Regions from separate parts of the Paracoccus sp. R86501 genome, predicted to be linked through region 3. Evidence: riboswitches for the same ligand, from Rfam matches in the RefSeq annotation. Region 3 holds a riboswitch; each other region holds the start of a gene.
What was found. A riboswitch is a leader RNA that binds a small molecule or an ion and turns the genes downstream of it on or off. The one in region 3 is predicted to bind thiamine pyrophosphate.

Region 1 (10,753 bases), 410 kb from region 3:
GCGCGGTGAATTGCTGTCGGCGCCTTGGGTCAACAAGGTGCTGGGGTTGGTGGTCAACGCCGCGCGTTCCGTGCCCTTCATCATTCTGGTCGTGGCCATCATTCCGTTCACACGGATGATCGTCGGGACCTCGATCGGCACGAATGCTGCCATCGTGCCGCTGACGCTGGCCGCGGTGCCCTTCATCGCGCGCCTTGTCGAAAACGCCATCCGCGAGGTCGAGGCAGGCCTGATCGAGGCTGCGCGCGCCATGGGTGCCACGCCGATGCAGATCATCCGCAAGGTCCTGATCCCCGAGGCACTGCCCGGCATCACTCTTGGCCTGACCTTGGCCGCCGTCAGCCTGATCGGCTATTCCGCCATGGTCGGTGCTGTGGGCGGACAAGGGCTTGGCGATTTGGGCATCCGCTATGGGTACCAGCGCTTCATGCCCGAGGTGATGCTGGCTGTTGTCGTCATCCTGATCGTGCTGGTGCAGTTGGTCCAGTCGCTTGGCGAATGGATCGCCGCCCGCGTCAACCGCCGCGCCGCCCGCAATCGCGGCCACTGATTTTCCGAACAGACAAGAAAGGAACGCCACAATGCTGCGTTTGACCACATTCGTTTCCGCCCTTGCACTTGGTACCGCCGCCATGGCCGAAGACATCAAGGTCGGTGTGTCCCCGGGTGAACACGCCGAGATCATGGAAGAGGTCGCCAAGGTCGCCGAGCCTATGGGCCTGAACATCGACGTCATCGAGTTTTCTGATTACGTCGTGCCGAACACCGCACTGGCCGACGGCGATCTGGATGCCAACAGCTTCCAGCACCGCCCCTATCTGGAAAACCAGATGAAGGATCGCGGCTTCGACCTGACCGAGGTCGCCACGACGATCACCACCCCAATGGGCATCTATTCCGACACGCTGGCTTCGGTCAACGATCTGGAAGACGGCGCACAGGTCGCCATCCCGAACGATCCGACCAATGGTGGCCGCGCGCTGCTGCTGCTGCAGGATCTGGGCGTGATCACGCTGGCCGAGGGCACGGGTCTGGTCCCCAGCCCGCTGGATGTTCAAGACAACCCCAAGAACCTGCGCTTCCTTGAACTGGATGCCGCCCAGCTGCCCCGTGCGCTGGCCGATGCCGACATCGCGATCATCAACACCAACTATGCGCTGGCTGCCGGTCTGTCCCCGCGCAATGACAGCATCGCGATGGAAAAGGCCGAGAGCCCCTATGTGAACATCATCGTGGTGCAGCAGGGCCGTCAGGACGAACCTTGGGTCAAGACGCTGGTCGAGGCCTATCACAGCGACGAAATCAAGACCTACATCGATGAAAAATACGAAGGTGCCGTTCTGACCTCTTGGTAAGATCGGTGCATTGAGACGAAGGGCCGTCCCGATGGGGCGGCCCTTTTTTCATGCCTCGGGCAGGGCCAGCAGGGCGATCTTGCCTGCCCATGCATCCCGCAACGCCTGACCCGCGTGATGTGCCCGCAGTCCGGTTTTGCAGGCCAAGACCACCCGGCGGTCGTCGGGCGGGGACAGCTGGCCGATGTCTTCGGGCGGAACATGGCGGGCAGCGGGGTGAAAGGGGGGCGCCTCGGTCCGCAGATCGATCAGCAGGTCTTGTTCCGTGATCTGCGTGCGTCCGATGAAGGGCAGCGGATCGTCCGGCTCGGGCGCGCGGTCAAAGCGGAACCCGCCCATGCGCCACGTCGCGGCATCAAAGCTGATCAGCCGCCCCAAGGGGCTGTCGGGCAGGTTCAGCAGCACCGCCATCGCTATCTGCGCCTGCAATGCGCCGATCATCCCCACCACCGGCCCCATCACCCCGTTGGTAGCACAGGTCCCGCCACCTGTGGGCAGGTCGGGAAAAATCGCACGCAGGCTGGGCGCGCCGCCGCAGCATCCCGCGACATAGCCCGACGTCGCCAATGCTGACCCCGCAATCAGCGGGACATGCGCCGCAAGACAGGCATCCGACAGCGTCAGGCTGACCGCAAAGCTGTCGGCGCAATCCAGCACGACATCTGCCCCCGCGACCAGCGCAGGCGTGCTGGCAGGGTCCAGCCATTCTGGGCGGGCGTCGATATGCACGTCGGGGTTCATTGCGGTCATGATCTGCGCGGCAGCCGTGGCCTTGGGTTGGCCAATGCTGGCTATTGGATAGATCGGCTGGCGGTGCAGATTGGTTTCCTCGATCACATCGCCGTCGATCAGAGTGATCCGCCCGACGCCCGCGCCGACCAGATATTGCAGCGCAGGCACGCCCAACCCACCCGCGCCGACGATCAGCACATGCGCCCGTGACAGCCGGTCCTGACCCGAAGGACCGATCTGCGGCAGGATCATCTGGCGGGCATAGCGGGTCACAGCGTCAGCCATTCGCGGATGCGGGTTTCAGGGTCCGCGTTCAGCGTAATGTCGGTGACGGCCGCAACGACATCCGCGCCCGCGTCGAAGGCTCCTTTGGCGCGATCCACGCTGAACCCGCCGATGGCGACCAGGGGGATGGGGCTGATCAGGCGCTTCCATTCGGTGACGCGGTCCAGACCCTGCTGATGCCATTTCATCTTTTTCAGGATCGTCGGATAGACCGGACCCAACGCGATATAATCGGGGGTGCAGGCCAATGCGCGGTCCAGTTCGGCATGGTCATGCGTGGACAGCCCCAAGTGCAGCCCCGCGCGGCGGATGGCGGGCAGGTCGGCCTCGTCCAGATCCTCCTGCCCCAGATGCAGCCAATCTGCGCCCTCGTCGATGGCGATCTGCCAGTGGTCGTTGACGACCAGCGTCGCGCCATGCTGACGGGCCAGCGCCAGCCCGCGCTTGATCTGAGCGCGCAGATCGGCAGACGAAGCATCCTTGATGCGCAGCTGCACCAGCTTGACCCCAAGCGGCAGGGCGCGCTCCAGCCAGCTGACATCGTCGAAGATCGGGTAGAAACGCGGTAACATCACAGCCATGCCTTTCCGATCAGTGGGGTCGAGGGTGCCCCCATGTCGCGCATTCCCATCGGGTCGGCCCCCGCGGCCATGGCACCCGCCTGCACGGCCAGCCCGAAGGCCCGCGCCATCGCCACCGGATCGCCCGCCTGCGCGACGGCGCTGTTCAGCAGGACGGCGTCGAAGCCCATCTCCAGCGCGTCGGCGGCGTGGCTGGGCATGCCGATCCCGGCATCGATCACCATCGGAATGTCGGGGAAGGCTGCGCGCAGGGTCCGCAGTCCGTATCGGTTGTTAAGGCCCATGCCCGACCCGATGGGCGCACCCCAAGGCATCAGGACGCGACAGCCCGCGTCGATCAGGCGTTGGGCCAGCACCTGATCCTCGGTCGTATAGGGAAAGACGTCGAAGCCTTCAGCGGCCAGCGTCTCGGCGGCCTCAAGCAGGCCGAAGGGATCGGGTTGCAGGGTGTCGGCATGGCCGATCACCTCCAGCTTGATCCAGTTGGTTTCGAAGATCTCGCGCGCCATGCGGGCGGTGGTGATCGCCTCGCGCGCGTTATGGCAACCTGCGGTGTTGGGCAGGATATGGATGCCCAGATCGCGCACCATCTGCCCGAAGGCCTGCCCCTGACCGCTTTCGCGCCGCAGCGATACCGTCGCCACGCTGGCCCCCGATGCAGCAAAGGCCTGCTGCATCACCGCAGGCGAGGGGTATTGCGCCGTCCCCAGCATCAGCGGGCTGTCCAGCATCACGCCATAGAAATCACGCATGGGTCATCCTCCCTGCATGGGGGCCAGAACCTCCAGCCGGTCGCCATCCTGCAACGGCTTGTCGGCACGGGCGGCACTGGGCAGGAAGTCACCGTTCAGGGCGGTGGCGACGCGGGCATCGGCCCAGCCCAATTCGACCAGCGCATCGGCGACATTGCAGGCGGTGATCTGGCGGGGGGTGCCGTTCAGCTCAATCTTCATGGATCAACTCTCCACGGGTTTGATGGGTCAGGTAATCGGCGGCCTGTCGGGCAAGGGCGGGGGCCATCAGATAGCCGTGACGGAACAGGCCGTTCAGATGCAGCACGCGGCCCCGCACCGTCACGCGCGGGATATTGTCGGGGAAGGCCGGGCGCAGGTCGGTGCCGGTTTCCAGAACGCTGGCCTCGGCAAAGCGGGCATCCAGCGCATAGGCGGCCGAGAGCATTTCCAGCAGGGCGCGGGCGGTGACGGCGCGACGGGCGTCGCTCTCGATCTGGGTCGCGCCTAGCATGAAGATGCCACCGCCGCGCGGCACAACATACAGCGAATGGCGTGGATGCAGCAGCCGCACGGGCCGCGTCAGAGTGATGTCGGGGGCGTGCAGGACGATCATCTCGCCCCGGACGCCGCGCAGATCGGGCAGGGGGGCGGCCATGCCGCGGGCGTCGATCACCGGGCCTGCCATGTCCTGCGGCTCTGCGTCGGCGGTTTCAATTGCGACATCGCGCGCCTGCAGGATGGCGACCACATCGGCAAGGGCTTGGCGGGGGTTCAGATGCGCCTCGGGCGGGATATGCAGGGCATGGCGGTGATTGGCCAGATCGGGTTCCAGGCCCCTCAACGCCGCGCCGTCCAGCGCAACGTGGCCCGGCGCGCGGCGGGCAAAGCGTGACAGCTCGGCCCGGTCGCGGTCCAGCGCGACGACCAGCGTGCCGCGGCGGGTGACGGTCGTGACCTGCGCCCAGTCATCGGCGGCCTGCGCGCCAAGGCGGGCGATCACGGGATCAGCAGTGACGCCTTCGCAGATCGGGGCCAGCATGCCGCCCGCCCACCACGAACAGCCGTGCGGACCGGGGGGGCCGTTCCGGTCGATGATGCGCGGGTGCCAGCCCTGTTGCGACAGCTGAAAGGCTGCGAACAATCCAGCGACGCCCGCGCCGATGATGGTGATGTCACGCATGGGACCAGACCGAGTGAAAGTGATGCACCGGCCCGTGCCCATGACCGACCGACAGCATATCCGCCGCCCTGATGGCACCTTGCAGATAGCGATGCGCCATGGCGACAGCATCGGGCAGCGGCAGCCCCTGCGCCATGCCCGCCGCGATTGCCGCCGAGAGGGTGCAGCCGGTGCCATGGGTGTTGCGCGTCGGGTGACGCGGGGCGGTCAATTCGACCACCCCGCCCGGCGTCATCAGCAGGTCGAGGCATTCGGCCCCCTCTGCATGTCCACCTTTCATCAGCACCGCCTGTGCGCCCATGCCCATCAGCGCCTGCGCCTGATCCAGACGCTGATCACGGGTTCGGGCGGTGGGGGTGCCGGTCAGGCGTGCGGCCTCGGGCAGGTTGGGGGTCAGCAGGGTCGCGCGGGGCAGCAGCATGTCACGCAATGCGCCGATGGCGCTGTCATCCAGCAAGGCATCGCCCGATTTCGCCACCATCACCGGGTCCAGCACGATGGGCAGGTCGCACCCCCGCAGCCCCTCCGCGACGGCGCGGATGGCATCGACGCCCCCCAGCATGCCCAGTTTGACGGCGCGGATGTCCAGATCGTCGAAGACCGCGTCCATCTGGGCGGTGATCATCGCGGCGCTTGTGGGGGCGACCATGCTGACGGTGCGGGTGTTCTGAGCGGTCAGGGCGGTGACGACGCTGGCGCCATAGACACCAAGTGCCGAAAAGGTCTTGAGGTCGGCCTGGATGCCGGCGCCTCCGCCGGAATCGGAACCGGCGATGGTCAGGGCGATGGCGGTCAAGATGGCCTCCTTGTGCGGTCGGGGGACATGACGGCGCAAGGGGGAACAAAGGGCGGGGCGGGCCCGCGATCATCTGCACCGTTCCCTCCGCCGGTATGACCCGGATCAGGTTCGATGGGTTGGCTGTCGCCTCTCAGCCCCGGTGACGGGGCACCCCAACGGTTTGCATCTGAAGGCTAGCGGGGTGCGGGATCGCCCGCAAGGGGGATCAGGTCAGACCCGCCATCTGCAGCGCGATCCCCGCCAGCGCGGCCCCGCCCAACAGGGTCGCCATGCCAGGACGCAGGCGCAGGGCCACGAACAGGGTGGCCGCGCACAGCAGGGCCGCCACCGGGTCCAGCGAGGCCATGACCGGCGCATCCACCCGGATCGGACCTGCCTGCCACGGGATGGTCTGCGACCAGATCAGGTGGATGGCGAACCAGAGGGCAAGGTTCAGGATGACGCCCACGACCGCGGCGGTGACGGCACGCAGGGCGGCGGACAGGCGGGCGCTGCGGCGCATCCCCTCCATGAAAGGCGCGCCGATGAAGATGAAGGCGAAGCAGGGCGCGAAGGTCACCCATGTCGCCAGCAGCCCGCCCAGCACGGCGGCCAGCAGCGGATGGGCGTGACCTGCGCCATGCGCCGCCATGAACCCCACGAATTGCAGCACCATGATCAGCGGACCCGGGGTGGTTTCGGCCATGCCCAGCCCGTCCAGCATCTGGGTTGGTTCAAGCCAGCCATAGCGGCCCACGGCCTCTTGCCCGACCCAGGCAAGGACGGCATAGGCGCCTCCGAAGGACAGGACCGCGAGGCGCGAAAAGAAGGTGGCGATGTCGGTAAAGACGCTGCCGGGGGGCAGCATGACCAGCGCTGCCACGGGCGCCAGCCACAGCACCAGCGCCCAACCCGCCGCGCGGCGGGCGGCGCCTGCATCCTGCGCGGGCAGGGGGCGGGCATCGGCGGGTGGCATGCTGCCACCCATCAGCGCACCTGCCAGTGCCGCCATGGCGATGACCAGCGGAAAGGGCGCATCCAGCGCAAAAAGCGCGACGAAGGCCGCCCCCGCAATGAGGCGCAGCGCCGGTCCCTTCAGCGCCCGTCCTGCAAGGCGGATCACCGCCTGCACCACGATCGCCAGCACCGCCGCCTTCAGCCCGAAGAAGATCCCCGCCACAATGCCGACGTCGCCAAGCGTGACATAGATCAGGCTGAGCGCCATGATCGCCGCCACGCCGGGCAGGATGAACAGCACCCCTGCGATCAGCGCGCCGCGTACGCCATGCATCAACCAGCCGATGTATGTGGCCAGCTGCTGCGCCTCGGGGCCGGGCAACAGCATGCAGAAGTTCAGCGCGTGCAGGAAGCGATCCTCGTCGATCCAGCGGCGTTCCTCGACCAGGATGCGGTGCATGACGGCGATCTGGCCTGCGGGTCCGCCGAAGCTGAGCGCGGCGATCCGCGCCCATGTGGCGGCGGCATCCTTGATCGGGGGATGGGCTGTCGGGGGCATCGGGGAACCTGTGTTCGGGGGTCGCGGCATCAGGGCCGCGCGACGGGGGCAAGTCAAGGAAAAGCCGAGGGTAAAAACAGTTGAGATCATCGGTGGACTTTGCGCGCCACGTATCATAGGAACCCCTCTTTGGCTCCGCATGTCCGGGGCGGCGGGTGCAGGGTGGGCCGGTCGCAGCGACGGGGTGCCGCTCATCGGGTGAATGACACCCCCCATTTGGCGAATCAAATGACCGAATTGAACTTCCCCGCACCGCTTCAGGCGGCGCTGGCTTCCAAGGGCTATGACAGCCTGACAACCGTGCAATCCTCCGTCGTGGCCGATGACGCTCAGGGGCGCGACCTGCTGGTTTCGGCGCAGACCGGCTCGGGCAAGACCGTGGCCTTCGGTCTGGCGATCGGCGCAGATCTGCTGCTGGACGGCCAGACGCTGGAAGGCGACCGTCCGCTGGCATTGGCGATCGCGCCGACCCGCGAACTGGCACTGCAAGTCGCACGCGAACTGGAATGGCTGTATGCCGGGACCAATGCCCGCATCGCGACCTGCGTCGGTGGCATGGATTACCGCACCGAACGCCGCAACCTGCAGCAGGGCGCACAGATCGTCGTCGGCACGCCGGGCCGTCTGCGCGACCATATCGACCGCGGCAGCCTCGATCTGACCTCGCTTCGCGCCGCCGTTCTGGACGAAGCCGACGAGATGCTGGATCTGGGCTTCCGCGACGACCTTGAATATATTCTGGCCGCTGCGCCCGAAGAACGTCGCACGCTGATGTTCTCGGCCACCGTGCCGCCTGCCATCGAAAAGCTGGCCCGCGACTTCCAGCGCAGCGCGCTGCGGATTGCCGCCCTTGGCGAAGCCCGCCAGCACGGCGACATCGCCTATCGCGCCTACAGCGTGACGGCACGCGACCGCGAACCGGCGATCTTCAACCTGCTGCGCATGCACGAGGCGCAGACCTCGATCGTGTTCTGCAAGACCCGTGCGAACGTGAACCACCTGTTGGCGCGCATGTCGAACCGCGGCTTCAAATGCGTCGCCCTGTCGGGTGAACTGAGCCAGCAGGAACGCACCCACGCGCTGCAGGCGCTGCGTGACGGACGCGCCCGCGTCTGTGTCGCAACCGACGTTGCCGCACGCGGGATCGACCTTCCGGGTCTGGAACTGGTGATCCACGCCGATCTGCCGACCAACCCCGAAACCCTGCTGCACCGTTCGGGCCGGACGGGCCGTGCCGGTTCCAAGGGTGTTTCGGCGCTGATCGTGCCGTCGTCCGACTACAAGCGCGCACAGCGTCTGATGCAGAACGCCAAGGTCGTGGCCGAATGGGCCAAGGCGCCTTCGGCTGACGAGGTTCGCGAACGTGACGACCAGCGCATGCTGGACCACGAAGCCCTGCGCGACGCGCCGGGCGAGGATGCGCCGCTGGCCGCACAGTTGCTGGAAAAATTCGGTGCCGAACAGGTGGCCGTGGCTTTCCTGCGCATGTGGCGCGAAGGTCGCCCCGCCGCCGAGGAACTGATGGAGACGCAGGCCCCGCCCGCACCCATGGCCCCCCGCGTGCAGCGTGAATTCGGCCCCTCGGTCTGGTTCACCATGTCGGTCGGTCATTCGGGTCGCGCCGAAGCCCGCTGGCTGTTGCCCAAGATCTGCGATGCGGGCGGGATCACCCGTGACAGCATCGGCGCCATCCGCGTCAAGCAGGACCTGAGCTATGTGCAGATCGCACAGGAAGTGGCGGATCGTTTCGGCGATTTCATGGAAATCACCCCCGAGGTGAGCATGCGCCGCATGGAAGGCGCCCCGGATCTGGACGCGCCGATCGAACGCGCCCCCCGTGCGCCCCGGTACGAAGGCCCGCGCGAGGATCGTCCTGCACGCGCCAAGCCTGCACCCCGCCGTAAGGAAGAAGGCTCGCATCAGGACCGCGTCAAGGCGGCCAAGGGCGGCTGGATCCCCGATGACGCAGGTCTGGCCGACCCGCGCACCGAAGGCCCCAAGCCCGCGGTGAAGGCGTGGAAGAAGAAATCCTCGGCCGATGGTGCGGGTCCGCGCAAGCCCGGTGCCGCCGGCAAGCCCGCATGGGCCGCCAAGGGCAAGCCGCGTTTTGAAAAGCCCGCTGGTGGCAAACCCCACCGCAAGGGTCCCAAGCGTCCCGACTGATCTGCACGCTTCGTCGGCGTCCTGACTGAATTTCAGGCAACGCCGCCGGACCCCCGATCACCACAAGAATTGAGCGCGCCCCAGGTCCGATTGGCCTGTCGGGCGCGCTTTCACGTCGGCATGTAGGCATACAATTCATGTTGCATGATTGGCGGATGCCCGCTTAACCTGCATCAGCGCTGAACAAGAAACCGACAACAGGGAGAGCGCCTTTTGCTGGACGACCGACACGGCGAGGCTTTCGTCGCATTCGAGCATGTGCAAAAAAGCTATGACGGACAGACACTTGTCGTCAAAGACCTGAATCTTTCGATCGGCAAGGGCGAGTTTGTGACCATGCTGGGGCCGTCAGGCTCGGGCAAGACCACCTGCCTGATGATGCTGGCCGGTTTCGAAACCGCCACCCACGGAGAGATCCGCCTGGACGGCAGACCGATCAATCAGGTGCCGCCCCACAAGCGCGGCATCGGCATGGTGTTCCAGAACTATGCCCTGTTCCCCCATATGACGGTGGGCGAAAACCTGTCCTTCCCGCTGGAAGTGCGCGGCATGTCGCGCGATGAACGCGAGACCCGCGTCAAGCGGGCGCTGGACATGGTGCAGATGGGCAGTTTCATCAACCGCCGTCCGGCGCAACTGTCGGGCGGTCAGCAGCAACGGATCGCCTTGGCGCGTGCACTGGTCTTCGATCCGCAGCTGGTCCTGATGGACGAACCGCTTGGCGCGCTGGACAAGCAGCTGCGCGAACACATGCAGTTCGAGATCAAGCACCTTCACGAACAGCTGGGCATCACCGTGGTCTATGTCACCCATGACCAGGGCGAGGCGCTGACCATGTCGGACCGCGTGGCCGTCTTCAACGACGGGCGGATCCAGCAGCTGGCGCCCCCTGCAGAGCTGTACGAACGCCCGCAGAACAGCTTTGTCGCGGGCTTCATCGGTGAAAACAACGCACTGCCCGGCACGATCGAACAGCTGGACGGTGAAAAGGCCCTGGTGCGGCTGGACGATGGCGGTCTGATCGACGCGACCGCCGTCAACATCCGCGAAAAGGGGCAGCGCACGACGGTCTCGATCCGGCCCGAACGGGTCGAGTTCAAGCCCGAGATGATGCCCCCCGGCGCCCATACCATCGAGGCTCAGGTCATCGAGGTGATCTATATGGGCGATATCCTGCGCGCGCGTCTGCGGGTCGCGGGGTCGGACAGTTTCGTCATGAAGATGCGCAACACCATCGGCCAGACTCATCTGCAGGCCGGTCAATCCGTCCGCATCGGCTGGCATCCCGAAGATGCCCGCGCGCTGGATCCCATCTGATCCGGCGCCACAGCCGCGAATTGCGGTCCGGCAAGGCTTTGCCAGACCGCCACGCCCCGACGGGGCAAAGAAAACGGACAGAAAGTCCGGCATAAATCCACAAGGGAGCTTA
Region 2 (10,753 bases), 2.4 Mb from region 3:
CGGCGGTCGCCCGTGCCGGACAGCCCGACCTGATCCAGCACTTGCGTCACGCGGTCCTTCTGATCAGTGTCCAGTCGTAGATCAGCTCGCAGTCCCATGCCTATATTTCGTTTCACTGTAAGGTGTGGAAACAAATTGTGGTGTTGAAAGAGGGTCGAAATAGGCCGATCCCCCGGTGCCATCTGCGTCATATCCTGCCCGTCCCACAGGATGCGCCCCTGATTGGGTGCCAGAAATCCACCAATCAAAGACAGCAGCGTGGATTTGCCGGACCCCGAGGCTCCGATCACCGCAAATCGTCCGCCCTTGGGCAGGGACAGGTCGGCGGTCAGGCTGAAATCGTCATGTCGGATTGCGATATCCCGAAGTTCAAGCATCCAAGCGGCCCCCTTTGTCGAACATCCAGAACAGCCCGAAGCTGAGCGCCATCAGCAGTACCGCCGCGCCTGCCGCATCCGCCATGCGATAGCTATTCATTAACTGATACAGCTTCAGCGGCAATGTCGGCTGGTCGCTGGCGAACAGTGTGATCACACCCAGATCGCCCATCGCCAAAGCCGCAGCCAGGCCTGCGGCAAAGCCCAAGGGGCGCGCCAGACGCGGAAGGGTCAGGTATCGCAGCCGCGCCCAGCCTCTCAGGTCCAATGATGCCGCAAGCTGGCCATAATCATCCTGCAGGCTGCGTGCCGCCGGGATCAGCGCCCGCAGCCCGAAGGGCAGGGCCATGGCGGCGTTGATCGCCACCGTCACTGGCAGGGCCATCTGCTGCGGGCCGGCCACGTCGCGCAGCAGGATGAACAGCCCCGTCCCCAGAACCAGAGGCGATGCGATCAGGGGCAGCATACCCGCCGCCTCGACCCAACGGCCCGCGCCGCGTGCGATGGCCAGGGCCAGCATCAGGCACAGCGCCACCGCCAACAGGGCCGAGGTGACGGCCATCACCACCGACCGCCCCGCCGCCCACCAGACGTCAGGCGCCAGCGCAGGCAGGCGCGGCACGCCCACCGCCAGAACCGCCACCAAGGGCCACAGCAGGAACCCCGCCGCCAGTGCGATGATTGCCGCATCGGAACAGACACGCCAGCCGCGCGGCCCGACCGGCCCTTGGCCTGCATCCATGCCCACGCCAAAGCCCGCCGGAATGGCGATCCAGCGCGCCGCCAGCATCGCGGCAATGCACAACCCGATCTGCACCAAGCCCAGCGTCGCCGCCCGTCCCAAGTCGAAATCAAAGCGGAACGCCTGATAGATCGCCAGCTCGACCGTGGTGGCACGCGGGCCGCCGCCAAGGGCCAAAGCGACGGTGAAAGACGTCAGGCAGACCAGAAAAACCGCCAGCCAGACGCCGGGCAGGGCCGCACGCAGCATCGGGCGTTCCAGATGGCGGGCGACATCGGCGGGGGCAAAGCCAAGGCTGGATGCCAGACGGAAGCGTTCGGAAGGGATCGCCTGCCAGCCTTGCAGGATCAGCCGCACCGACAGTGGCAGGTTGAAAAACACATGCGCCAGAATCACGCCCTGCCAGCCATAGATGCCCAGTTCGGGCAGGCCCAGGGCACGCAGGCCCTCGTTCAGCGCGCCGTTGCGCCCGAAGACCGAGATCAGTCCCATGATCGCCACGATCACCGGCAGGATGAAGGGCGCGCCCAGCAGCGTGACCAGCAACCCGCGCCCGCGAAAGCGCCGCCGCGCCAGCGCCCGCGCGACGGGCACCGCCAGCGCCGCCGACAGCGTGGCCGACAGCGCCGCCTGCCAGACGGTGAAGCGCACCGCGCGCCAGTCCCATTCTCCCAAGCCCGACAACCCGCCCGCCTGCCATGCGACAGCGGCCAGCGTGCCAAGGATCAGGGCCGCAAGACCGGCGGCGACGATGCGACCGGATATCACCCCGCGAAGGCGCGCAGCCATTCGTCCAGCGCCGGCTGGCGCAGGGCTTCGGCCTCGTCCTCGGAATAGAACAGCGTTTTTTCGGGGCGGGGCAGGTCGCGCATGACCTGCGGCCAGTCGTCCTGCGGCAGCTTGGCGGGCAGGGACCAATTGGCCAGCGGGATGGTCTTCTGGAATTCCGGCGTCAGGATCCAGTCCATGAATTGCTGTGCCAGTTCGGGCTGATCGGTCGATGCGACCTGCGCTGCCAGTTCGGCCATGAAGTAATGACCTTCGGGGAAGATGGCGGCCTTTTTGGTCAGGTCGTCTTCCGCTGCAATGTGATAGGCGGGCGAGGTGGTGTAGGAGAGGACCATATCCGCCTCTCCGTCCGTGAACATGCCATAGGATTCCGACCAGCCGCGCGTCACGGTCAGCACCTTGGGGGCCAGCTTGGCCCAAGCCTCGGGCGCGTCATCGCCATAGACCTGCTTGACCCACAACAGTAGCGCTAGGCCGGAAATGGACGACCGCGGGTCCTGGATCACGATCTTCAGATCATCGGGCGCGTCCAGCAATTCCTGAAAGCTGGCGGGCGGGTTTTCCAGCCGCGTTTCGTCATAGATGAACGCCGTTTCGCCCCAGTTATAGGGCAGGAAGATGTCATCGCTCCACTCCACCGGCAGCGACATGTCGGAGGTGTCCTGCCCGTGGGGCGCAAACAGGCCCGACGCGCGGGCGCGGGCGGTGACATCGGTGTTCAGGCCGAAGACGATGTCGGCGTCCGTCCCCTCACCCTCCATCAGCAGGCGGGGCAGGATGTCGCCGGTGACGAAGTCCAGGGTGCAATCGCAGAAGGCCTCGAATTCGGATTTGATCGTCGGGCCGGGGCCCCATTCGCTGGCGATGTAATCGCTGGCATAGACGGTCAGCGCGCGGTCCTGCGCCAAGGCGGGGGTCGCGGCCAGCAGGGCGGTGGCGATGAACAGGGGTTTCAAGGCAGTCTCCTCTCAAACGGGTTTCGAAAGAAAGGACAGCCGTCACCTTCCCTCCGCCGGGTGTCAGCCGGATCAGGTTCAACGGGTCCGCAATTGCGTCTCATCCCATGCAGGGCACCCCGAGGTTGGCCTGAATGTAATGGTTTAACCGCAGCACGCAAGCGGCTAGATACGGGGCCGGATGACAGTGACGGAATACCCATGACCGACCAGCCCACCCCGATGATGGCGCAATATCTGGCGATCCGCGAGGCGAACCCCGGTGCGCTGCTGTTCTATCGCATGGGCGACTTCTACGAGATGTTCTTCGACGATGCCGTGCAGGCCGCAGCCGCATTGGACATCGCGCTGACCAAACGCGGCACGCATCAGGGCGAACCGATCCCGATGTGCGGCGTGCCTGTCCATGCGTCGGAAAGCTATCTGTTGCAGCTGATCCGCAAGGGCTTCCGCGTCGCCATCGCCGAACAGATGGAGGACCCTGCCGAGGCCAAGAAACGCGGTAGCAAGTCCGTCGTGGCCCGCGATGTCGTTCGCCTTGTCACCCCCGGCACCCTGACCGAGGAATTGCTGCTGGAGGCGCGCCGCCACAACTACCTTGCCGCCTATGCGCAGGTCCGTGACGAAGGCGCGCTGGCGTGGGTCGATATTTCGACCGGTGCCTTTCAGGTGATGGAATGCCCGCCCGCGCGGCTGGCCCCCGAACTGGCCCGCCTGACCCCGCGCGAGGTTCTGGCCGCAGGCTATGAATTCGAGGAGCTGGTGCAGGATGCCGGTGCCGCCCTGACCGATCTGCATGCCGGTGCCTTTGACAGCAGCGCGGGCGTGCGGCGGCTATGCGCGCTTTATGGCGTGGAAACGCTGGACGGGTTCGGCAGTTTCACCCGCGCCGAACAGGGCGCGATGGGCGCAATCGTCGATTATCTGGACATGACGCAAAAGGGCAAGCTGCCGCTGCTGCGCCACCCGATCCGCGAAAAGGCCGGCGGCGCGATGCAGATCGATGCTGCCACCCGCCGCAATCTGGAACTGACCCAAGCCCTGTCCGGTGGTCGCGAAGGGTCCCTGCTGGCCGCCATCGACCGCACGGTAACCGCGCCGGGGGCGCGTCTGCTGGAACGACGCGTCAGCGCCCCCAGCCGTGATCTGGCGCTGATCCGTGCACGTCAGGACAGTGTGGCGATGCTGGTCGATGATCCGCGCCTGCTGACCGATCTGCGCAGCGCGCTGGCACGCGTGCCCGATATGGACCGCGCCCTGTCACGTCTGGCGCTGGAACGCGGTGGTCCGCGCGATCTTGCCGCGATCCGCGCTGGGTTGACCCAAGGGGCCGCCATTGCCGAACGCCTGCCCGATGACGCCGCGCCGGTGCTGCGCGATGCGGTGGCCGATCTGACCGGCCATGACGACCTGATCGACCTGCTGGACGATGCGCTGGTGGCGGAACCACCCCTGCTGGCCCGTGACGGCGGGTTTGTAGCAGAAACCTATGACGAAGATTTGGACCAGACCCGCCGTCTGCGTGACGAAGGGCGCGGGGTCATTGCCGGAATGCAGGCCGAATATGCAGCCATGGCGGGTGTCAGCGCACTGAAGATCAAGCATAACAATGTTCTGGGCTATTTCATCGAAACCACGACCACCCATGCCGAACGCATGATGGCCGCGCCGCTGAACCAGACCTTCATCCATCGCCAGACCACTGCCAACCAGATCCGCTTTACCACCGTCGAACTGTCCGAACTGGAAACCCGCATCCTGAATGCCCGCGACCGTGCGCTGGAGATCGAGCGCGGCATCTATGACCGCCTGCGGGCCGCCGTGCTGGACCGCGCTGGACCCATCGGACAGGCGGCGCGGGCGCTGGCCGAGATTGATCTGGCCGGGGCCTTTGCCGATATCGCCTCCGGCGAAGGTTGGACGCGCCCGCAGGTCGATGACAGCCGCGCCTTTTCCATCACCGGCGGGCGGCATCCGGTGGTGGAACGCGCGCTGAAGCGCAAGGCCGAAAGCTTTGTCGCCAACGACTGCGACCTGACAAAGGGCGCGACCCCTGCAATCTGGTTGCTGACCGGTCCCAACATGGCGGGTAAATCGACCTTTCTGCGCCAGAACGCCCTGATCGCGGTCTTGGCGCAGGCGGGCGGTTTCGTGCCCGCCAGCCACGCCCATATCGGCATCGTCAGCCAGTTGTTCAGCCGCGTTGGTGCCGCCGATGATCTGGCGCGGGGCCGTTCGACCTTCATGGTGGAAATGGTGGAAACCGCCGCCATCCTGAACCAAGCCGACGACCACGCGCTGGTCATCCTGGACGAGATCGGACGCGGCACGGCCACTTGGGACGGGCTGTCCATCGCATGGGCGGTGATGGAGCATCTGCATGCTGCCAACCGCTGCCGCGCGCTGTTTGCCACGCATTACCACGAAATGACCGCCCTGACCGCGCGGCTGGAGGGTGTGGAAAACGCCACTGTCGCCGTGCGCGAATGGGAAGGCGACGTGATCTTCCTGCATGAGGTCCGCAAGGGCGCCGCCGACCGCAGCTATGGTGTGCAGGTGGCGCGTCTGGCCGGTCTGCCCGCGTCCGTTGTCGACCGCGCAAGGCAGGTTCTGGACGCGCTGGAATCGGGCGAACGCCAAGGTGCCGCCCGTCCCGCCGCGCTGATCGACGACCTGCCGTTGTTCCGCGCGGCCCCGCCAGCCCCCGCACCCGCCAAGGCATCCCCGCTGGACGCGGCGCTGAAAGCGGTGCATCCCGACAGCCTGACCCCGCGCGAGGCGCTGGATCTGGTCTATCAATTGAAAGCCCTGACCGAGGACGCCCGAACATGAGCTACAACACTTTCGGCCGCGAATTCCGTTTCACCACCTGGGGTGAAAGCCACGGCCCCGCGCTGGGCGCGACCGTCGATGGCGTCCCCCCCGGCGTCCCGCTGTCCGAGGATTACATCCAGCGCTTCATGGACCGCCGCCGCCCCGGTACCAGCAAACACACCACCCAACGGCGCGAGGCCGATCAGGTCCGCATCCTTTCGGGCGTGTTCGAAGGCGTGACGACCGGTACCTCGATCCAGCTGATGATCGAGAATACCGACCAGCGGTCCAAGGATTACGGCGATATCGCCACCAGTTTTCGCCCCGGTCATGCCGATATCAGCTATCACCTGAAATACGGCGTGCGCGATTATCGCGGCGGCGGTCGGTCATCTGCGCGCGAAACGGCGGCGCGGGTGGCGGCAGGGGCGGCGGCCCATGCGGTGCTGGCGCAGCTGGCGCCCGACATGCAGATCATCGGATATATGGTGCAGATGGGCGACATGCATCTGGACCGCGACCGCTTTGACGCGGATGCCATCGACACCAACCCGTTTTTCCTGCCCGATGCGGGCGCGGTCGATGCATGGTCCGATTATCTGGATGGCATCCGCATGGACCAGAACAGCGTCGGCGCCGCGATCGAGGTTCTGGTGCGGCACTGCCCGCCGGGCCTCGGTGCGCCGGTCTATGCGAAACTGGACACCGATCTGGCCGCGGCAATGATGTCGATCAACGCCGTCAAAGGCGTCGAGATCGGCGAGGGCATGGCTGCGGCCAGCCTGACCGGCGTGTCGAATGCGGACGAAATCCGCATGGGCGAAAACGGCCCCGAGTTCCTGTCGAACCATGCGGGCGGAATCTTGGGCGGTATTTCCACCGGTCAGGACATCGTGGTGCGGTTCTCGATCAAGCCGACCAGCTCGATCACGACGCCTCGCCGGTCGATCAATTCGCGTGGCGAGGAAATCGAGGTCATCACCAAGGGCCGCCACGACCCTTGTGTTGGCATTCGCGCTGTACCTGTGGCCGAGGCAATGGCCGCTTGCGTCTTGCTGGACCATCTGCTGATGGACCGCGCGCAGACCGGTGGCCTGCGCGGGCGCATCGGTCAGGACTGATCGGCCAGAAAGGCGTCGACCTCGGCGGCGGAAGGGATGGCATCGCCCGCCCCCTGCCGCGTGACCTGCAGCGCCGCCGCCGCCGATGCGCGGCGCAGCGCGTCGGGGATCGCCAACCCCGCGTCCAGACCGGCGGCGAAATAACCCGCGAAGGTGTCGCCCGCCCCGGTCGTATCGACTGGCGTCACCTTGAAGGACGCCTGTTCATGCGTCTGGCCGGTGGTCAGATCGCGATACTCAGCCCCCTTCGATCCGCGCGTGATCAGCAGACCCTGCACCGGCAGATCGCCGGGCATGGCAGCGAACAACTGCGCGGCCTCGCCTTCGTTCATGGCCAGAATGGTGACATGCGGCAGGATCTGGCGCACGGCCTCCAGATCGAAGGGCGCGGCGGAATAGATCACGCGCGCGCCCGCGACCTGCGCGGCTTGTGCGGCAGCGACCTGACCGCTGGTTTCGTTCTGGATCAGAAGCGTATCGGATGCCCCGATCCCTGCCAGCGCCTGCCGCAGACGGTCGTCGCCAATGGCGCGGTTCGCACCGGAGTGGATGACAATGGCGTTTTCGGCGTGACTGTCGACCATGATGATGGCGTGACCGGTGACCTGATCGGCCATCCGCGCGACATGATCGGTGCCGACGCCTTTTTCGGCCAGCCGCTCGATCACCCAATCATCGCCCGACCCCATCGCGCCCAGATGATGCGTCACGGCCCCCGCCTGCGCGGCGGCGACCGATTGGTTCGCGCCCTTGCCACCCAGCCCCGATGCATGGCTGCGCGAGGTCAGCGTCTCCCCCGGCTCGGGCAGGCTGTCCAGCCGATAGACCCGGTCGATATTGATGGACCCCAGATTCCAGATCGCCATGGCCGTCTCCTCCGTTCAACGGGCGACATGTGACCGGGCGGGCGGGCCCTTGTCCAGCCAAGAAAAAACGCGCCCGTTGCGGGGCGCGTTCGTTCAGATCGTCATGATCGCGGGCGATCAGTGCTTGAGCTTGCCCTTGTGGGGTGCCCACAGACGCTTGTTCACCAGATACAGCAGCGCGCTGAGGATGATCAGGAACAGCACGGCGACCAAACCGACGGACTTGCGGTCCATCATCTTGGGCTCGGCGGTCCACATCAGGAAGGCCGACACGTCGGTCGCCATCTGATCCACGGTGGCAGGGGTGCCATCGGCATAGGTGACGCGGTCTTCCGACAGCGGGGGCGGCATGCCGATCCAGCCGCCGGGGAAGGCGCTGTTTCCGTAAAGCACGGATCCGGCCTGTTCCTGTTCTTCACCGGTATAACCGGTCAGGACGGCGTGGATGTATTCCGGTCCGCCGATACCCTTGACGAACTGGTTGATCCCCAGCCCGACGGGGCCGTGGAAACCGGCCCGTGCCTTGGCCATCAGCGACAGGTCGGGACCCATGCCCATGCCCGAGACGGTCGGGAAGTGGTCGGTCGCAACGCGGTCGCGTTCCTCGCCGGTGGCATCATCCATGATCGGCAGCAGATCCGCGGCATAGGCGCGGACCTGATCCTCGGGCAGGCCGGGGCCGCCGTCGTCGGACAGGGTGCGGATCGGGACGAACTTCATGCCGTGGCAGGCGGCGCAGACCTCGGTATAGACCTGAAGGCCGCGCTGCAGCTGGAACTGGTCATAGCTGCCGAAGGGACCTTCGAAGCTGAAGTCGATGTCCTCGATATGGGCGGCGTCATGTCCGCCGCCGTGATCATCCTCGCCCTCGGCATGGCCGGCATCGGCATGCTCGGTGTCGCCATGATCGGCCTCGGTCTCACCGTGGTCGGCCTCGGCCTGCGCCTCGGGTTCCGCTGCGGCGGGTTCTTCCGCAGCAGCTTCCTCGGTGGCGGCATCGGCCGGGGTGGCGACGAAGGTCGTGCCCTCGGCGGGCGCGTCCTGCGCGCTGTCCGCCTGCTGCATCGGCACCGTGGTCGTGGTGGCCTCCTGCGCCAGCGCGAAGCCGGTCGCAGAGATCGTCAGGGCCAATGCGGCCGTGAGCGTCTTGGTTCTCAGGGTCATTCCTTGGCTCTCCTTACTCGGCCGGTGTCGCCTTGGCGCTGTAATGCGCGTTGAAGTCTTCCTCGATCGTGGCCGGCATGGGCTCGGGCTTCTCGATGACGCCCAGAAGCGGCAGGATGACCAGGAAGTAGGCGAACCAATAGGTCGAGGCCAGCAGCGCGATGTAGGGATAGGGACCCTCGGTCGGCATGGCGCCAACCCACATCAGCACGACAAAATCGACGGCCAGCAGCCAGAACCACCACTTGAACTGCGGACGGTAACGGCCCGAGCGCACGCGCGAGGTGTCCAGCCAGGGCACCAGCGCCATGACGATGATCGCACCGAACATCGCCAGAACGCCGAAGAACTTGGCGTTGACGATGCCGAAGGACAGGAACTGCACCAGTTGCACGGCCCAGACATCGCCGTCGAAGGCGCGCAGGATCGCGTAGAAGGGCAGGAAGTACCATTCGGGAACGATATGGGCAGGCGTCGCCAGCGCATTCGCTTCGATATAGTTGTCGGGGTGGCCAAGATAGTTCGGCATGAAGCCTACGATCGCGAAGAAGACGACCAGGATCACGACCAGCGCCAGCAGGTCCTTGATGACGAAATAGGGCCAGAAGGGCAGCGTGTCCTTTTGTGCTTCCTCTTTCGAGCCGCGACGCACTTCGATGCCCGTCGGGTTGTTGTTGCCGGTCGAATGGAAGGCCCAGATGTGGACGATCACCAGACCCGCGATGACGAAGGGCAGCAGATAGTGCAGCGAGAAGAAGCGGTTCAGCGTCGCATTGCCGACGGCAGGTCCGCCCAGCAGCCAGGTCTGCAGCGATTCACCGATGCCGGGAATGGCGCCGAACAGGCCGGTGATGACGGTCGCGCCCCAGAAGGACATCTGACCCCAAGGCAGCACATAGCCCATGAAGGCCGTTGCCATCATCAGCAGATAGATCAGCATGCCGACGATCCAGGTGACCTCGCGCGGGGCCTTGTAGCTGCCGTAATACAGGCTGCGGAAGATGTGCAGATAGACCGCGACGAAGAACAGCGATGCGCCGTTGGCGTGCAGATACCGCAGCATATAGCCGCCGTTGACGTTGCGCATGATGTGTTCGACGCTTGCGAAGGCCAGGTTGACATGCGGGGTGTAATGCATGACCAGCACGATGCCGGTGATGATCTGAAGCGCCAGACAGAAGGTCAGGACGATGCCCCAGATCCACATCCAGTTCAGGTTCTTCGGCGTCGGGATGACAAGCGTGTCATAGAGCAGTCCGGCCACCGGCAGACGGCGGTGCAGCCAGCGTTCGAAGCCCGTTTTGGGCTGATAATGGTCGTGCGGTATTCCGGCCATGAGAACCCTCCTCAGCCCAACTGGATGGTGGTGTCGTTGATGAACGACGCCACGGGAATGTGCATGTTCTGAGGCGCGGGGCCCCGGCGGATACGGCCTGCCGTGTCATAGTGGCTGCCGTGGCAGGGGCAGAACCAGCCGCCGAAGTCACCGGCACCGTCACCGATCGGCACGCAACCCAGGTGGGTGCAGACGCCGACCTGAACCAGCCATTCGCCGGCTTCGTCCAGGGTGCGGTTTTCATCGGTGGCAGGCGAACCGGCAGGCAGGTTCGGGTTTTCGGCGTTCTGATCGACCAGATCGCTCAGTTTGACGGCGCGTCCGGCCTCGATTTCCTCGGGGGTGCGGCGGCGGATGAAGACCGGCTTGCCCAGGAACAGGACGGTGATCTGGGATCCTTCGGCCACGCCGCTGACATCGACCGGAATCGAGGCAAGGGCCTGAACATCAGCCGAGGGGTTCATCTGGTTCACAAGCGTCCAGGCGGCGGCACCGGCGGCCACCGTGCCTGCGCCCGCCGCGGCATAATAGAGGAAATCCCTCCGGGTGCCTACGTGGTCATCTGCGTGGGACACGGGTCATACTCCA
Region 3 (10,753 bases):
GGTCTCAGCTATCAGCTGGGCGGCTTAGCGCTGTGTCTGGCGACGGCGGGGGTGATGGCCTTGGCGTCATGGGTCAGCGTGGCACGGCTGAAACCATTGGCGATGGATCTGCGTTGAAAGCCGTCCCCCGACAGGCAGCGCCGGTAAATAATTATTTGCTACATGGGACTAGACAATCGGTCTAGCGTGCTTAGCTAGTGTCCCATGACAGACGCACGCACCCATATTCTGGACACCGGACGCCGCCTTGTGGCGCAGCGCGGCTATACCGCCGTCGGTCTTGGCCAGTTGCTGGCCGAGGCGCAGGTGCCCAAGGGGTCCTTCTATCACTATTTCGCCTCGAAAGAGGGATATGGCTGCGCGCTGCTGGACCGTTATGTCCGGACCTATGAATGCGATCTGGCGACGACGCTGGACAGCGACCATCTGTCGGGCCGCGACAGGGTGCTTGGGTATTTTGCCGATTGGCAGGCGCGCCAAGGCGGTGGCGACGCAGAACGTCAGTGTCTGATCGTCAAGCTGGCCGCCGAGATCAGCGACCTGTCCCCCGACATGACCACCATCCTGCAAAACGGTGTCACGGCGATCATCGCCAAGCTGACGCAGGCGCTGGATGACGCGGGCAGGGACGGATCGATGGTGCCGCTTGCCGACCCCAAAGCCATGGCCACGACCCTTTACCAACTGTGGCTGGGGGCAAGCCTGATGGCACATCTGTCCCATGACGGCACCCCGCTGGACGATGCGATGACGCGCACCCGCGACCTTCTGCCGTCGTCCTGAACAAAAATTCCGAGATACGATCAACCGATCGGGAAAGAGATATCATGACCCAGTCCAAGACACAGAACCGCCGCCACGTCCTGGCCGAACGCCCCAAGGGCGAGCCGACCGAGAATACGCTGCGGCTGGAAACCGTCGATGTGCCGACCCCCGGCAAGGGCCAGATGCTGCTGCGCAACGAATTCCTGTCGCTGGACCCCTACATGCGCGGCCGGATGAGCGACGCGCCCTCTTATGCCGCCCCGGTCGAGGTCGATCAGGTCATGGTCGGCGGGACCGTGTCGCAGGTGGTCACCTCGGACGTTGACGGCTTTGCCGAAGGTGACTGGGTCGTGGCCTTTGGTGGCTGGCAGGATTACGCTCTGTCGGATGGCACCAGCGTCATCAACATGGGCAAGAACCCCGAAAACCCGTCCTGGGCGCTTGGCGTCCTGGGCATGCCCGGCCTGACCGCATGGGCAGGTCTGACCCAGATCGGCCAGCCCAAGGCAGGCGAGACTTTGGTCGTCGCCGGTGCCAGCGGCCCGGTCGGTGCGACGGTCGGCCAGATCGGCAAGATCCTTGGCCTGCGCGTCATCGGCATCGCCGGTGGTGCCGACAAGTGCAAGCATGTGGTCGAGACCCTGGGCTTTGACGCCTGTGTCGATTACAAGGCCGACAGCTTTGCCGATGACCTGAAGGCGCAGGCCACTGACGGCATCGACATCTATTTCGAGAACGTCGGCGGTGCCGTCTTCGATGCGGTCCTGCCGCTGCTGAACCCCTCGGCCCGGATCCCGGTCTGCGGGCTGATCTCGCAGTATAACGCGACCTCGCTGCCGGACGGGCCGGATCGCATGAACTACCTGATGGGTCAGATCCTGCGCAAGCGGATGACCATGCGCGGCTTCATCGTCTTCGACGATTTCGGCCACCTCTATCCCGAATTTGCCGAACAGGTCGGCGGTTGGGTCAAGGAAGGCAAGATCAAGTACCGCGAGGAAATGATCGACGGGCTGGAACAAGCGCCCTCGGCCTTCATTGGACTGCTGCGCGGCGAGGCTTTCGGCAAGCGCGTCATCCGTCTGTCCGCCTGATCCCGCAACACAACAAGGAGATACCAACATGAAAATCCTGATGGTTCTGACCTCGCACGACAAGCTGGGCGACACGGGCAACAAGACCGGCTTCTGGCTGGAAGAATTCGCGGCCCCCTATTACGTCTTCAAGGACGCGGGCGCCGAGATCACCATCGCATCGCCCAAGGGTGGTCAGCCGCCGCTGGACCCCAGCAGCAACACCCCCGATGCCCAGACCGATGCGACCGAACGCTTCAAGGCTGACGATGCAGCGCAGGCCGCGCTGGCCGACACCAAGGTTCTGGCCGACATTCAGGTCGATGGCTTCGACGCCATCTTCTATCCCGGTGGCCACGGCCCGCTTTGGGATCTGGCCGAGGATGCCGACAGCCGCCGCCTGATCGAGGGCTTTGCTGCCAAGGATCTGCCGGTCGGTGCCGTCTGCCACGCGCCGGGCGTCTTCCGCCACACCAAGGGCGCCGATGGCAAGCCGCTGGTCGATGGCAAGCGCGTCACCGGCTTCACCAACACCGAGGAGGAAGCCGTCGGCCTGACCGATGTCGTTCCCTTCCTGGTCGAGGAGATGCTGAAGGCCAATGGCGGTCAGTATGAGAAGGGCGAGGACTGGGGCGTCTTCGTGCTGGTCGACGGCAAGCTGGTGACGGGTCAGAACCCGGCCTCGTCGGAAGAAGCCGCGAAAAAGCTGCTGTCGCTGGTCTGAACCAAAGCTGCTGCAAAACGATGGGAACCCGACCGCCAGCGGTCGGGTTAACATTTGCATATCATCCAATCGGCGGGTAACCGCCGATTTTGCCATACTGATACCCAGGGATATGGATCCATGATCAAGAAGATCTGCCTAGGCATCCTGGCCATCGCAGCGATCGGCGCTGTGGGCTTTGGCGTCTATGCATATAAACCCGCGATGCAGCCGGTGACGGCGGCAGATCACGCGAATTTCCCGCCTGAACAGGTGGAAAAGGGCAGGGTGCTGGCGGGTGCGGGCTATTGCGCGACCTGTCACACCGCCAAGGGCGGCGAACCCTATGCCGGCAATTACGCGATGGAGACGGGCTTCGGCACCATCTATGCCACGAACCTGACCCCCGACATGGAAACGGGCATCGGCACCTATTCGCAGGCCGCCTTCCGCCGTGCCATGCATGAAGGCGTTGGCCGCGATGGCCGCCACCTGTTCCCCGGCTTCCCCTATGACCACTTCACCAAGATGAGCGATGAGGACATCGACGCGATCTATGCCTTCATCATGTCCGAGGTCGAGCCTGTCCGGACCGTCCAGAAGGAAAACGAGCTGCCCTTCCCGCTGAACCTGCGCTTCCTGCAGGCTGGCTGGAAGACGCTGTTCGTTGATTTCGGCGAATACGAAGCCGATCCCGAGAAGTCGGACGAATGGAATCGCGGGGCCTATCTGGCCGAGGGCATCACCCACTGCGGCGCCTGCCATACCCCGCGCAACGTCCTTGGCGCGGAAAAATCCAGCGAAGAATACGCCGGCGCCGAGATCGACCGTTGGCAGGCCCCCGCCCTGACCGCCGCCAACGCCTCGGCCGTGCCGTGGAACGCCGCCGAGTTCCGCGAGTATCTGATCAAGGGTTCGTCCACCTATCATGGCATCGCCGCTGGTCCGATGGGGCCGGTTGTTCATGCCGGTGTGCGCGGACTGCCCGACAGCGACCTGTCCGCCATCAGCGTCTATTTGGCCGATAAGGTCGGCGGCGATGATCTGGACCCCGCCGACAGCGACGTCGTCCGCGCCAGCCTCGAGCGCAACGCCCCCGACCGCCGCTATCGTCAAGCCGAGGGCGAGCGGCTGTACACCACCGCCTGCGCCGCCTGTCACTATAATGCCAAACAGATCCGCGAAGGCCGTCCCGATCTGGGAATCAACTCCTCGGTCAATCAGGATGATCCCAGCAACCTGATCCAGGTGATCCTTTATGGCGTGAACAGCCATCAGGGCACCGAAGGCGTCGTCATGCCGGGCTTTGCCCAAGCGCTGACCGACGATCAGGTCGCCTCGGTCGCAGCCTACCTGCGCGCCGATCGGGCCGAAAAGGCCCCGTGGGAGAACCTGCGCGAGGATGTCACCCAGCTGCGCGCGCGCGGCCCTGGATCCCACTGAATTCACGAAGGAAACACCTGATGGTAAATTTGAAAATCAACGGGCGTGAGGTCAGCGTCGACGCCGATCCCGATACGCCGCTTCTGTGGGCGATCCGCGACGAGGTCGGGCTGACCGGCACCAAGTTCGGTTGCGGCATCGGCATGTGCGGTGCCTGCACCGTCCATGTCGGCGGTCGTGCCACGCGGTCCTGCATCACCGCGCTTGGCGATGTCGAAGGCGCCGAGATCACCACGATCGAGGGGCTAGACGCCAACGACAGCCACCCCGTTCAGGAAGCATGGCGCAACCTGCGGGTTCCGCAATGCGGCTATTGCCAGTCGGGCCAGATCATGCAGGCAGCAGCCCTGCTGACCGATATTCCTGACCCGAGCGACGACGACATCGACGCCGTCATGACCGGCAATCTTTGCCGCTGCATGACCTATCCGCGCATCCGCCAGGCGGTTCGCGAAGCGGCTTCGGCAAATAGGGGGCAAACCCAGAATGGCTAAGAACAAGATCCTTTCGCGCCTTGGCGCAGGCAGCCCGGCAACGGCGCTGAGCCGCCGCGGCTTCCTGATCTCGATGACGGCTGCCGGTGTGGCCTTCGGCTTCCCGCGCACGTCCCATGCCGCGATGGACCCGCAGGCCGCCGATGGCGTCCCGATCGAGGCCGTGGGTGACACCTTCGAACCGACCATGTGGTATTGGATCGACACAGAAGGCCGCGTGAACGTCAACATCATCCGCGCCGAGATGGGCCAGCATGTCGGCACCGCCATCGCCCGCATCCTTGCGGACGAGTTGGAAGTGTCATGGGACGACGTGCGCATCACCCATGTCGATACGGCGGAAAAATGGGGCACCATGGTCACCGGCGGCAGTTGGTCGATCTGGCAGAGCTGGCCCGTCTATCGCCAGGCCGGTGCCGCAGGCCGCACCGCTCTGATCGAAGCCGCCGCCAGCCAATGGGGCGTGGATGCATCGACCTGTACGGCGCGTGACGGCACGGTCACCGATGGCACCAATTCCACCACCTATGCCGAGCTGGTCAAATCAGGCATCAGCCGCAGCTTTACCGAAGACGAACTGGCCGCCCTGCCGCTGAAGGCGCATTCCGACCTGCGTCTGGTCGGCAAGGACGTCACTGCGCTGGACATCACCAACAAGACCAACGGCAAGACCATCTATGGTCTGGATGCCAAGATTGACGGCATGGTCTATGGCATTCCGATGCTGCCACCGACGCGTCTGGGGTCTTCGGTCGCATCCGTCGATGACAGCGGTGCCAAAGAGATCAAGGGCTATCTGCAGACGCTGACGCTGGACGATCCTTCGGGAACGGTTCCGGGGTGGGTCGTCGTTCTGGGTGAAACCCTGTTCGCCGCCAAGCAGGCTGCCGATCAGATCAACGTCGAATGGAACGCCGGCGAAACCGCGATGGTGTCCGAAGCCGACATCCAGGCGCGGTCGCGCGAACTGATCGCCGATGCCTCCAGCGGGGCGATCCTGCCGACCGAGACGCCCGACACCGCCCAAGCCTTCAAGGATGCCGCAGATACGCTCGAGGCGGATTACACCACCTCGACGGTGCTGCACTTCCAGATGGAACCGCTGAACGCCACCGTCTTCCAGAATGAGGACGGCATCTGGGAAACCCATGCCGGCAACCAGTGGCAGTCGCTGATCCTGCCGACCCTGTCGGCGGCGCTTGAGGTTGAACCCGACAAGATCGTCATGCGCAGCTATATGCTGGGCGGCGGTTTCGGGCGTCGCCTGAACGGCGACTACATCGTGCCCGCCGCGCTTGCCTCGAAGCAATTGGGCGGCAAGCCGGTCAAGCTGGTCTTCATGCGCGAACATGACGTCCAGTTCGACAGCGTCCGGTCGCCAAGCGTGCAGAAACTGCGTATGGCATTCGACGCCGACCAGAAGGTCATCGGCATGGATCACGACGCCGCCGCCGGTTGGCCCACGGGCGTCATGGCACCGTCGTTTATGCCCAAGGGCGTGAACGACCAGCCCTATGATGTCTTTGCCATCGACGGTGCCGACCACTGGTATTCGGTCGGTGCGCATAAGGTTCGCGCGATCGAAAACGAACTGGCCAATCAGACCTTCCGTCCCGGCTGGTTGCGCTCGGTCGGTCCGGGCTGGACCAACTTTGCCGTCGAAAGCTTCATGGATGAAGCCGCAGCCAAGATCGGTGTCGATCCGCTGGAGTTTCGCCAGCAGCATCTGATTGCCGAAGGTTACAACGCCGGCACCGCGCCGGATTCGGTCGGTGGCGCATCGCGTCAGAAGGCGGTTCTGGAACGCGTGGCCAAGATGTCGGGCTATGGCACGGCTGATTTGCCTGCCGATACGGCCATCGGCATCGCAACGACCTTCGGTCAAAGCCGCCAGATGCCGACCTGGACCGCAGGTGCCGTTCAGGTGCATGTGGACCGCGAAACTGGCACGGTCGAGGTCCAGAAGATGTGGCTGGCCTTCGATTGCGGTACGGTTGTTGACCCCGATGGGGCGCGCGCGCAATGCGAAGGTGCTGCACTTTGGGGCCTTTCCATGGCGCTGTACGAAGGGACTGAGTTCGAGGATGGCAACGTTCGCGACCTGAACCTTGGCGGCTACACTCCGCTGCGGATGATCGACACACCGGACATGGAGATCGAGTTCATCGACAGCACCGAAGTGCCGGTGGGCTTGGGCGAACCCGGCACCACGGTCATCGCACCGGCCATCGCCAACGCCATCCAGTCTGCCGTGGGCGTGCGCCTGCGCCATCTGCCGATGCGTCCCGACGATGTGTTGGCCGCGCTTAAGGCCTGATACCAACCGCAGGCGCCCGTCACCGCGGGCGCCTGCATCAAGCTGTTGACAGTTCCCCCCGAAATCGCGAACCTGCCCGCACGTCAGGGGAGTCCCGCCTTAAGGGGACTGAGAGGCTGAGTGGGGGCAACCCCGGTGAAGCGACCCTTTGAACCTGACCCAGTTTATGCTGGCGTAGGAAGACCAAAGGCAGCTTCCCCGACCGACGGGGCGGTCCTTTGGGCCGCAAGGTCCGTCATCGGGCCGCGTGGCCCCTTCATCGCTTGTCTTATCCGGGTCGCCCATTTTTGCGGGAGACACTGATGAAACCCAACCCCCAGATCACCACCGGCCCCATGCCCGCATCCAGCAAGCTGTATGTGCCGGGCGCCATGCATGACATCCGCGTGCCGATGCGCCAGATTGCCCTGACAGGCGAGGCCCCGCTGACCGTCTATGACAGCTCCGGCCCCTATACCGACGGGGGTGCGCGGATGGAGATTCAAAGCGGCCTTCCCCCGGTTCGCGGCAACTGGCTGACGGGCAGGGGCGATGCCGAAGCCTATACCGGACGTCCGCTGACCGCCGCCGATAACGGCTTTGTCGATGGCAAGCGCCTGACCCCCGCCTTTCCGCATCAATGTGATCCGCTGCGCGCCACCAAGGGGGCCGTGACCCAGCTGGCCTATGCTCGCGCCGGTATCATCACGCCGGAAATGGAATATGTCGCCATCCGCGAAAATGAAGGCCGCACCGCCGCCTATACCCGTGACGGAGAGGATTTCGGCGCCTCCATCCCCGATCTGGTCACGCCGGAGTTCGTGCGGTCTGAAATTGCGCGGGGGCGGGCGGTGATTCCTGCCAACATCAACCACCCCGAACTGGAACCGATGATCATCGGCCGCAATTTCCTGGTCAAGATCAACGCCAATATTGGCAATTCCGCCGTGACATCCTCGATGGAGGAAGAGGTCAACAAGATGGTCTGGGCCATCCGCTGGGGTGCCGACACCGTCATGGATCTGTCCACGGGCCGCAACATCCACAACATCCGCGACTGGATCATCCGCAACTCGCCCGTGCCCATCGGGACGGTGCCATTGTATCAGGCGCTGGAAAAGGTCGGCGGCATCGCCGAAGATCTGACGTGGGAGATTTACCGCGACACGCTGATCGAACAGGCCGAACAGGGCGTCGATTATTTCACCATCCACGCCGGCGTGCGGCTGCATATGATCCCCATGACGGCCAAGCGCGTGACGGGCATTGTCAGTCGGGGCGGCTCGATCATGGCGAAATGGTGCCTGCACCATCACCGCGAAAGCTTTCTTTACGAGCGCTTCGACGAGATCTGCGAGATTATGCGCGCCTATGATGTGACCTTCAGCCTTGGCGACGGGCTGCGCCCCGGGTCCATCGCCGACGCCAACGATCAGGCGCAATTCGCCGAGCTGGAAACCTTGGGCGAACTGACGAAGAAAGCATGGGCCAAGGATTGTCAGGTCTTTATCGAAGGTCCGGGCCATGTGCCGATGCACAAGCTTAAGGCCAATATGGACAAGCAGCTTCAACATTGCCACGAAGCCCCATTCTATACGCTTGGGCCGCTGACCACCGATATCGCGCCCGGTTACGACCATATCACCAGCGCCATCGGAGCGGCGATGATCGGTTGGTTCGGGACCGCGATGCTGTGCTATGTCACGCCGAAGGAGCATCTGGGACTGCCGGATCGAGACGATGTGAAGACCGGCGTCATCACCTACAAGCTGGCGGCCCATGCGGCGGATCTGGCCAAGGGGCACCCGGGTGCGCAGATGCGCGACGATGCGCTGTCACGCGCGCGCTTCGATTTCCGCTGGCAGGATCAGTTCAATCTGGGCCTGGACCCCGATACCGCGCGCGAGATGCATGACGAGACCATGCCCGCCGATGCCCATAAGGTCGCGCATTTCTGTTCGATGTGCGGGCCCAAGTTCTGCTCGATGAAGATATCGCATGATATCCGCGCGACGGCGGAAAAGCAGGAAGGCATGGAGCGGATGGCCGATCTGTTCCGCGAAAAGGGCCAGCTTTACGTCCCGGCCGACGGATAAGGCATGGGGGCCCCGCCAGTGTGGCGGGGCCGTCTGATCAGAATTTGTCCATGTCGTTGGCGATGGTCACCTTGCCTTCATAGGTCGAGGCAATGCCACTGTTGATGGCATCCAGATCCTCTTTCAGGCCGGCGGCGATATGGGTCACCACCAGTTCGGGCGCACCCGATGCTGTCGCCAGCTTGCCCAGATCGGCGGGCAGCAGGTGGTGTTCGGACAGGTGCTTCTTGAGGAAGTTGACCTTGTCGTCCGGCATGTTCGGCACGGCCATGCGGGTCGCGGCGATCACGCTGTCCAGTTCGATGACTTCGCCGATCAGCAGGTCTGCACCCTTGGCCAGTTCCTCGACATCCGGGCTGGGGCCGGTATCGCCGGTATAGACGATGGTGCGGTCGGGCGTTTTGAAGCGGAAGGACAGGCTGTGGTATTTCCCGGCCTGCGGGCTGTCGGGGGCGAAGGAGTAATGGGTGTTGTCCGCCGTGGTCACCTCGATCTTGCCGACGGTCAACTGATCGCCCGGCATGATGATGTGGGCAACCGCCAGATCCTCGGGTTTGATCGGTTCGGCGCCGACGCCATATCCGGCCTCCATCGCGGGGGCCAGGGCGGCCAGGATGCCTGCAACCATGTCATCGGTGCCCGGAGGGCCATAGACCTGCAGCGGTTTCACCACATCGGTCTGCAGGCGCAGGGCCAGAATGGCCAACAGGCCCCCGAAATGGTCACCATGCAGGTGGCTGATGAAGACGTTTTCCAGATCGCGCGGCATGACGCGCATCTTGGACAGCTGCTGTGCGGTGCCGTCGCCCGCATCGACCAGCGACAGGATGCCATCGACATTCAACACGTTCGCGGGCTGGGAACGATGGGGCACGGCCACGGGTCCGCCGCGCGTGCCAAGGATGGTGAAGCTGGTTTCCGCCAGAACCGGCAAGGCGGTCAGGGACAGCAGGCCGGCAAGGGCCGCGGTCAGGAATGGGTTGCGTCGCATGAGTATCCTCCCTCACGTAAAATGTCGCCGAAGAGGATGTGCGCCAGCAGGTACCTTGCCTGAAACAAGGCCGGTCCTGCATCGGTTGATGTGACAATCCTCCCTTGTGCGCAGTGTCACGCTGCGCACTTTGGGTACGCTATGTCACAGTGATGCATTGAGGAAATTACATTTATAAATCGACACTATCCACGCAGTGGATACGTCGGTTCAGTCCCGCGGCGTCCTGAGCGCCTTGGATAAGGCGCCTGTTGCAGGAAGATCATCGTCGAAACGGATGCCGGCCTCGATATGGCGCAGGTGCTGGTCCAGCAGAGTCTGGGCGGTTTCCATGTCGCGGGCTTCGATCGCGTCGGTGATGCGGGTGTGTTCGTCATCGGCGCAAAGCGTGCCGTGGCCGGTGGCGTAAAGCCCGATGATCAGCGAACTGCGCATGGTCAGTTCCTCGAGATAGCGCAGTAGCACGGGATTGCGCCCGATGCGGCCCAGCAGCACGTGGAAACCGCGCGACAGGCGCACCGCGGCGGGGCGGTCGCCGCTGCCCTTGGCCAAGGCTTCCTGCGCCAGATGCACGCGCAGGGATGCGATGTCTTCGGCGGTCGCCTGACGGATGGCATTGCGGCAGATCACGACCTCGATGGCGCGGCGGGCCTGAAACACATCGCGGGCGTCCTGAGGCGTCGGAGTGGCAACATAGGCACCGCGGTTGGGCAGGTGATCGACCACCTGATAGGCCGTCAACGTCCCAAGCGCGCGCCGCACATGGGCGCGGTTGCAGCCGAACAGATCCGACAAGGCCTGTTCGCCCAGTTTGGTGCCCGCATGCAGGCGCTGATCGGCAATCGCGTCCAGAATGCTGTCGACAATGACGGTTTCAAGCGGCTTTTCCATG

Region 1: another riboswitch for thiamine pyrophosphate. It lies ahead of thiD (bifunctional hydroxymethylpyrimidine kinase/phosphomethylpyrimidine kinase); the one in region 3 lies ahead of thiC (phosphomethylpyrimidine synthase ThiC).
Region 2: another riboswitch for thiamine pyrophosphate. It lies ahead of SJY40_RS14410 (thiamine ABC transporter substrate binding subunit); the one in region 3 lies ahead of thiC (phosphomethylpyrimidine synthase ThiC).

Annotation. Positions count from the first base shown of each region.
Region 1 covers NZ_JAXHPZ010000001.1:969,254-980,006, forward strand. The annotation lists gene SJY40_RS04770 (methionine ABC transporter permease) at 1-550, shown strand, start outside; gene SJY40_RS04775 (MetQ/NlpA family ABC transporter substrate-binding protein) at 582-1,355, shown strand; gene SJY40_RS04780 (ThiF family adenylyltransferase) at 1,404-2,372, opposite strand; gene SJY40_RS04785 (thiamine phosphate synthase) at 2,357-2,947, opposite strand; gene SJY40_RS04790 (thiazole synthase) at 2,944-3,705, opposite strand; gene thiS (sulfur carrier protein ThiS) at 3,709-3,906, opposite strand; gene SJY40_RS04800 (FAD-dependent oxidoreductase) at 3,896-4,867, opposite strand; gene thiD (bifunctional hydroxymethylpyrimidine kinase/phosphomethylpyrimidine kinase) at 4,860-5,663, opposite strand; TPP riboswitch at 5,729-5,831, opposite strand; gene chrA (chromate efflux transporter) at 5,872-7,161, opposite strand; gene SJY40_RS04815 (DEAD/DEAH box helicase) at 7,390-9,324, shown strand; gene SJY40_RS04820 (ABC transporter ATP-binding protein) at 9,538-10,641, shown strand.
Region 2 covers NZ_JAXHPZ010000001.1:2,941,378-2,952,130, forward strand. The annotation lists gene SJY40_RS14400 (ATP-binding cassette domain-containing protein) at 1-377, opposite strand, end outside; gene SJY40_RS14405 (thiamine/thiamine pyrophosphate ABC transporter permease ThiP) at 370-1,908, opposite strand; gene SJY40_RS14410 (thiamine ABC transporter substrate binding subunit) at 1,884-2,864, opposite strand; TPP riboswitch at 2,896-2,996, opposite strand; gene mutS (DNA mismatch repair protein MutS) at 3,066-5,696, shown strand; gene aroC (chorismate synthase) at 5,693-6,799, shown strand; gene SJY40_RS14425 (ribokinase) at 6,790-7,665, opposite strand; partial or broken gene SJY40_RS14430 (cytochrome c1) at 7,783-8,502, opposite strand; gene petB (cytochrome b) at 8,843-10,165, opposite strand; gene petA (ubiquinol-cytochrome c reductase iron-sulfur subunit) at 10,177-10,740, opposite strand.
Region 3 covers NZ_JAXHPZ010000001.1:554,880-565,632, forward strand. The annotation lists gene arsJ (organoarsenical effux MFS transporter ArsJ) at 1-117, shown strand, start outside; gene SJY40_RS02835 (TetR/AcrR family transcriptional regulator) at 205-783, shown strand; gene SJY40_RS02840 (NADP-dependent oxidoreductase) at 828-1,859, shown strand; gene SJY40_RS02845 (type 1 glutamine amidotransferase domain-containing protein) at 1,888-2,562, shown strand; gene SJY40_RS02850 (cytochrome c) at 2,683-3,984, shown strand; gene SJY40_RS02855 ((2Fe-2S)-binding protein) at 4,005-4,478, shown strand; gene SJY40_RS02860 (molybdopterin cofactor-binding domain-containing protein) at 4,471-6,795, shown strand; TPP riboswitch at 6,871-6,993, shown strand; gene thiC (phosphomethylpyrimidine synthase ThiC) at 7,098-8,870, shown strand; gene SJY40_RS02870 (MBL fold metallo-hydrolase) at 8,908-9,861, opposite strand; gene SJY40_RS02875 (GntR family transcriptional regulator) at 10,072-10,752, opposite strand.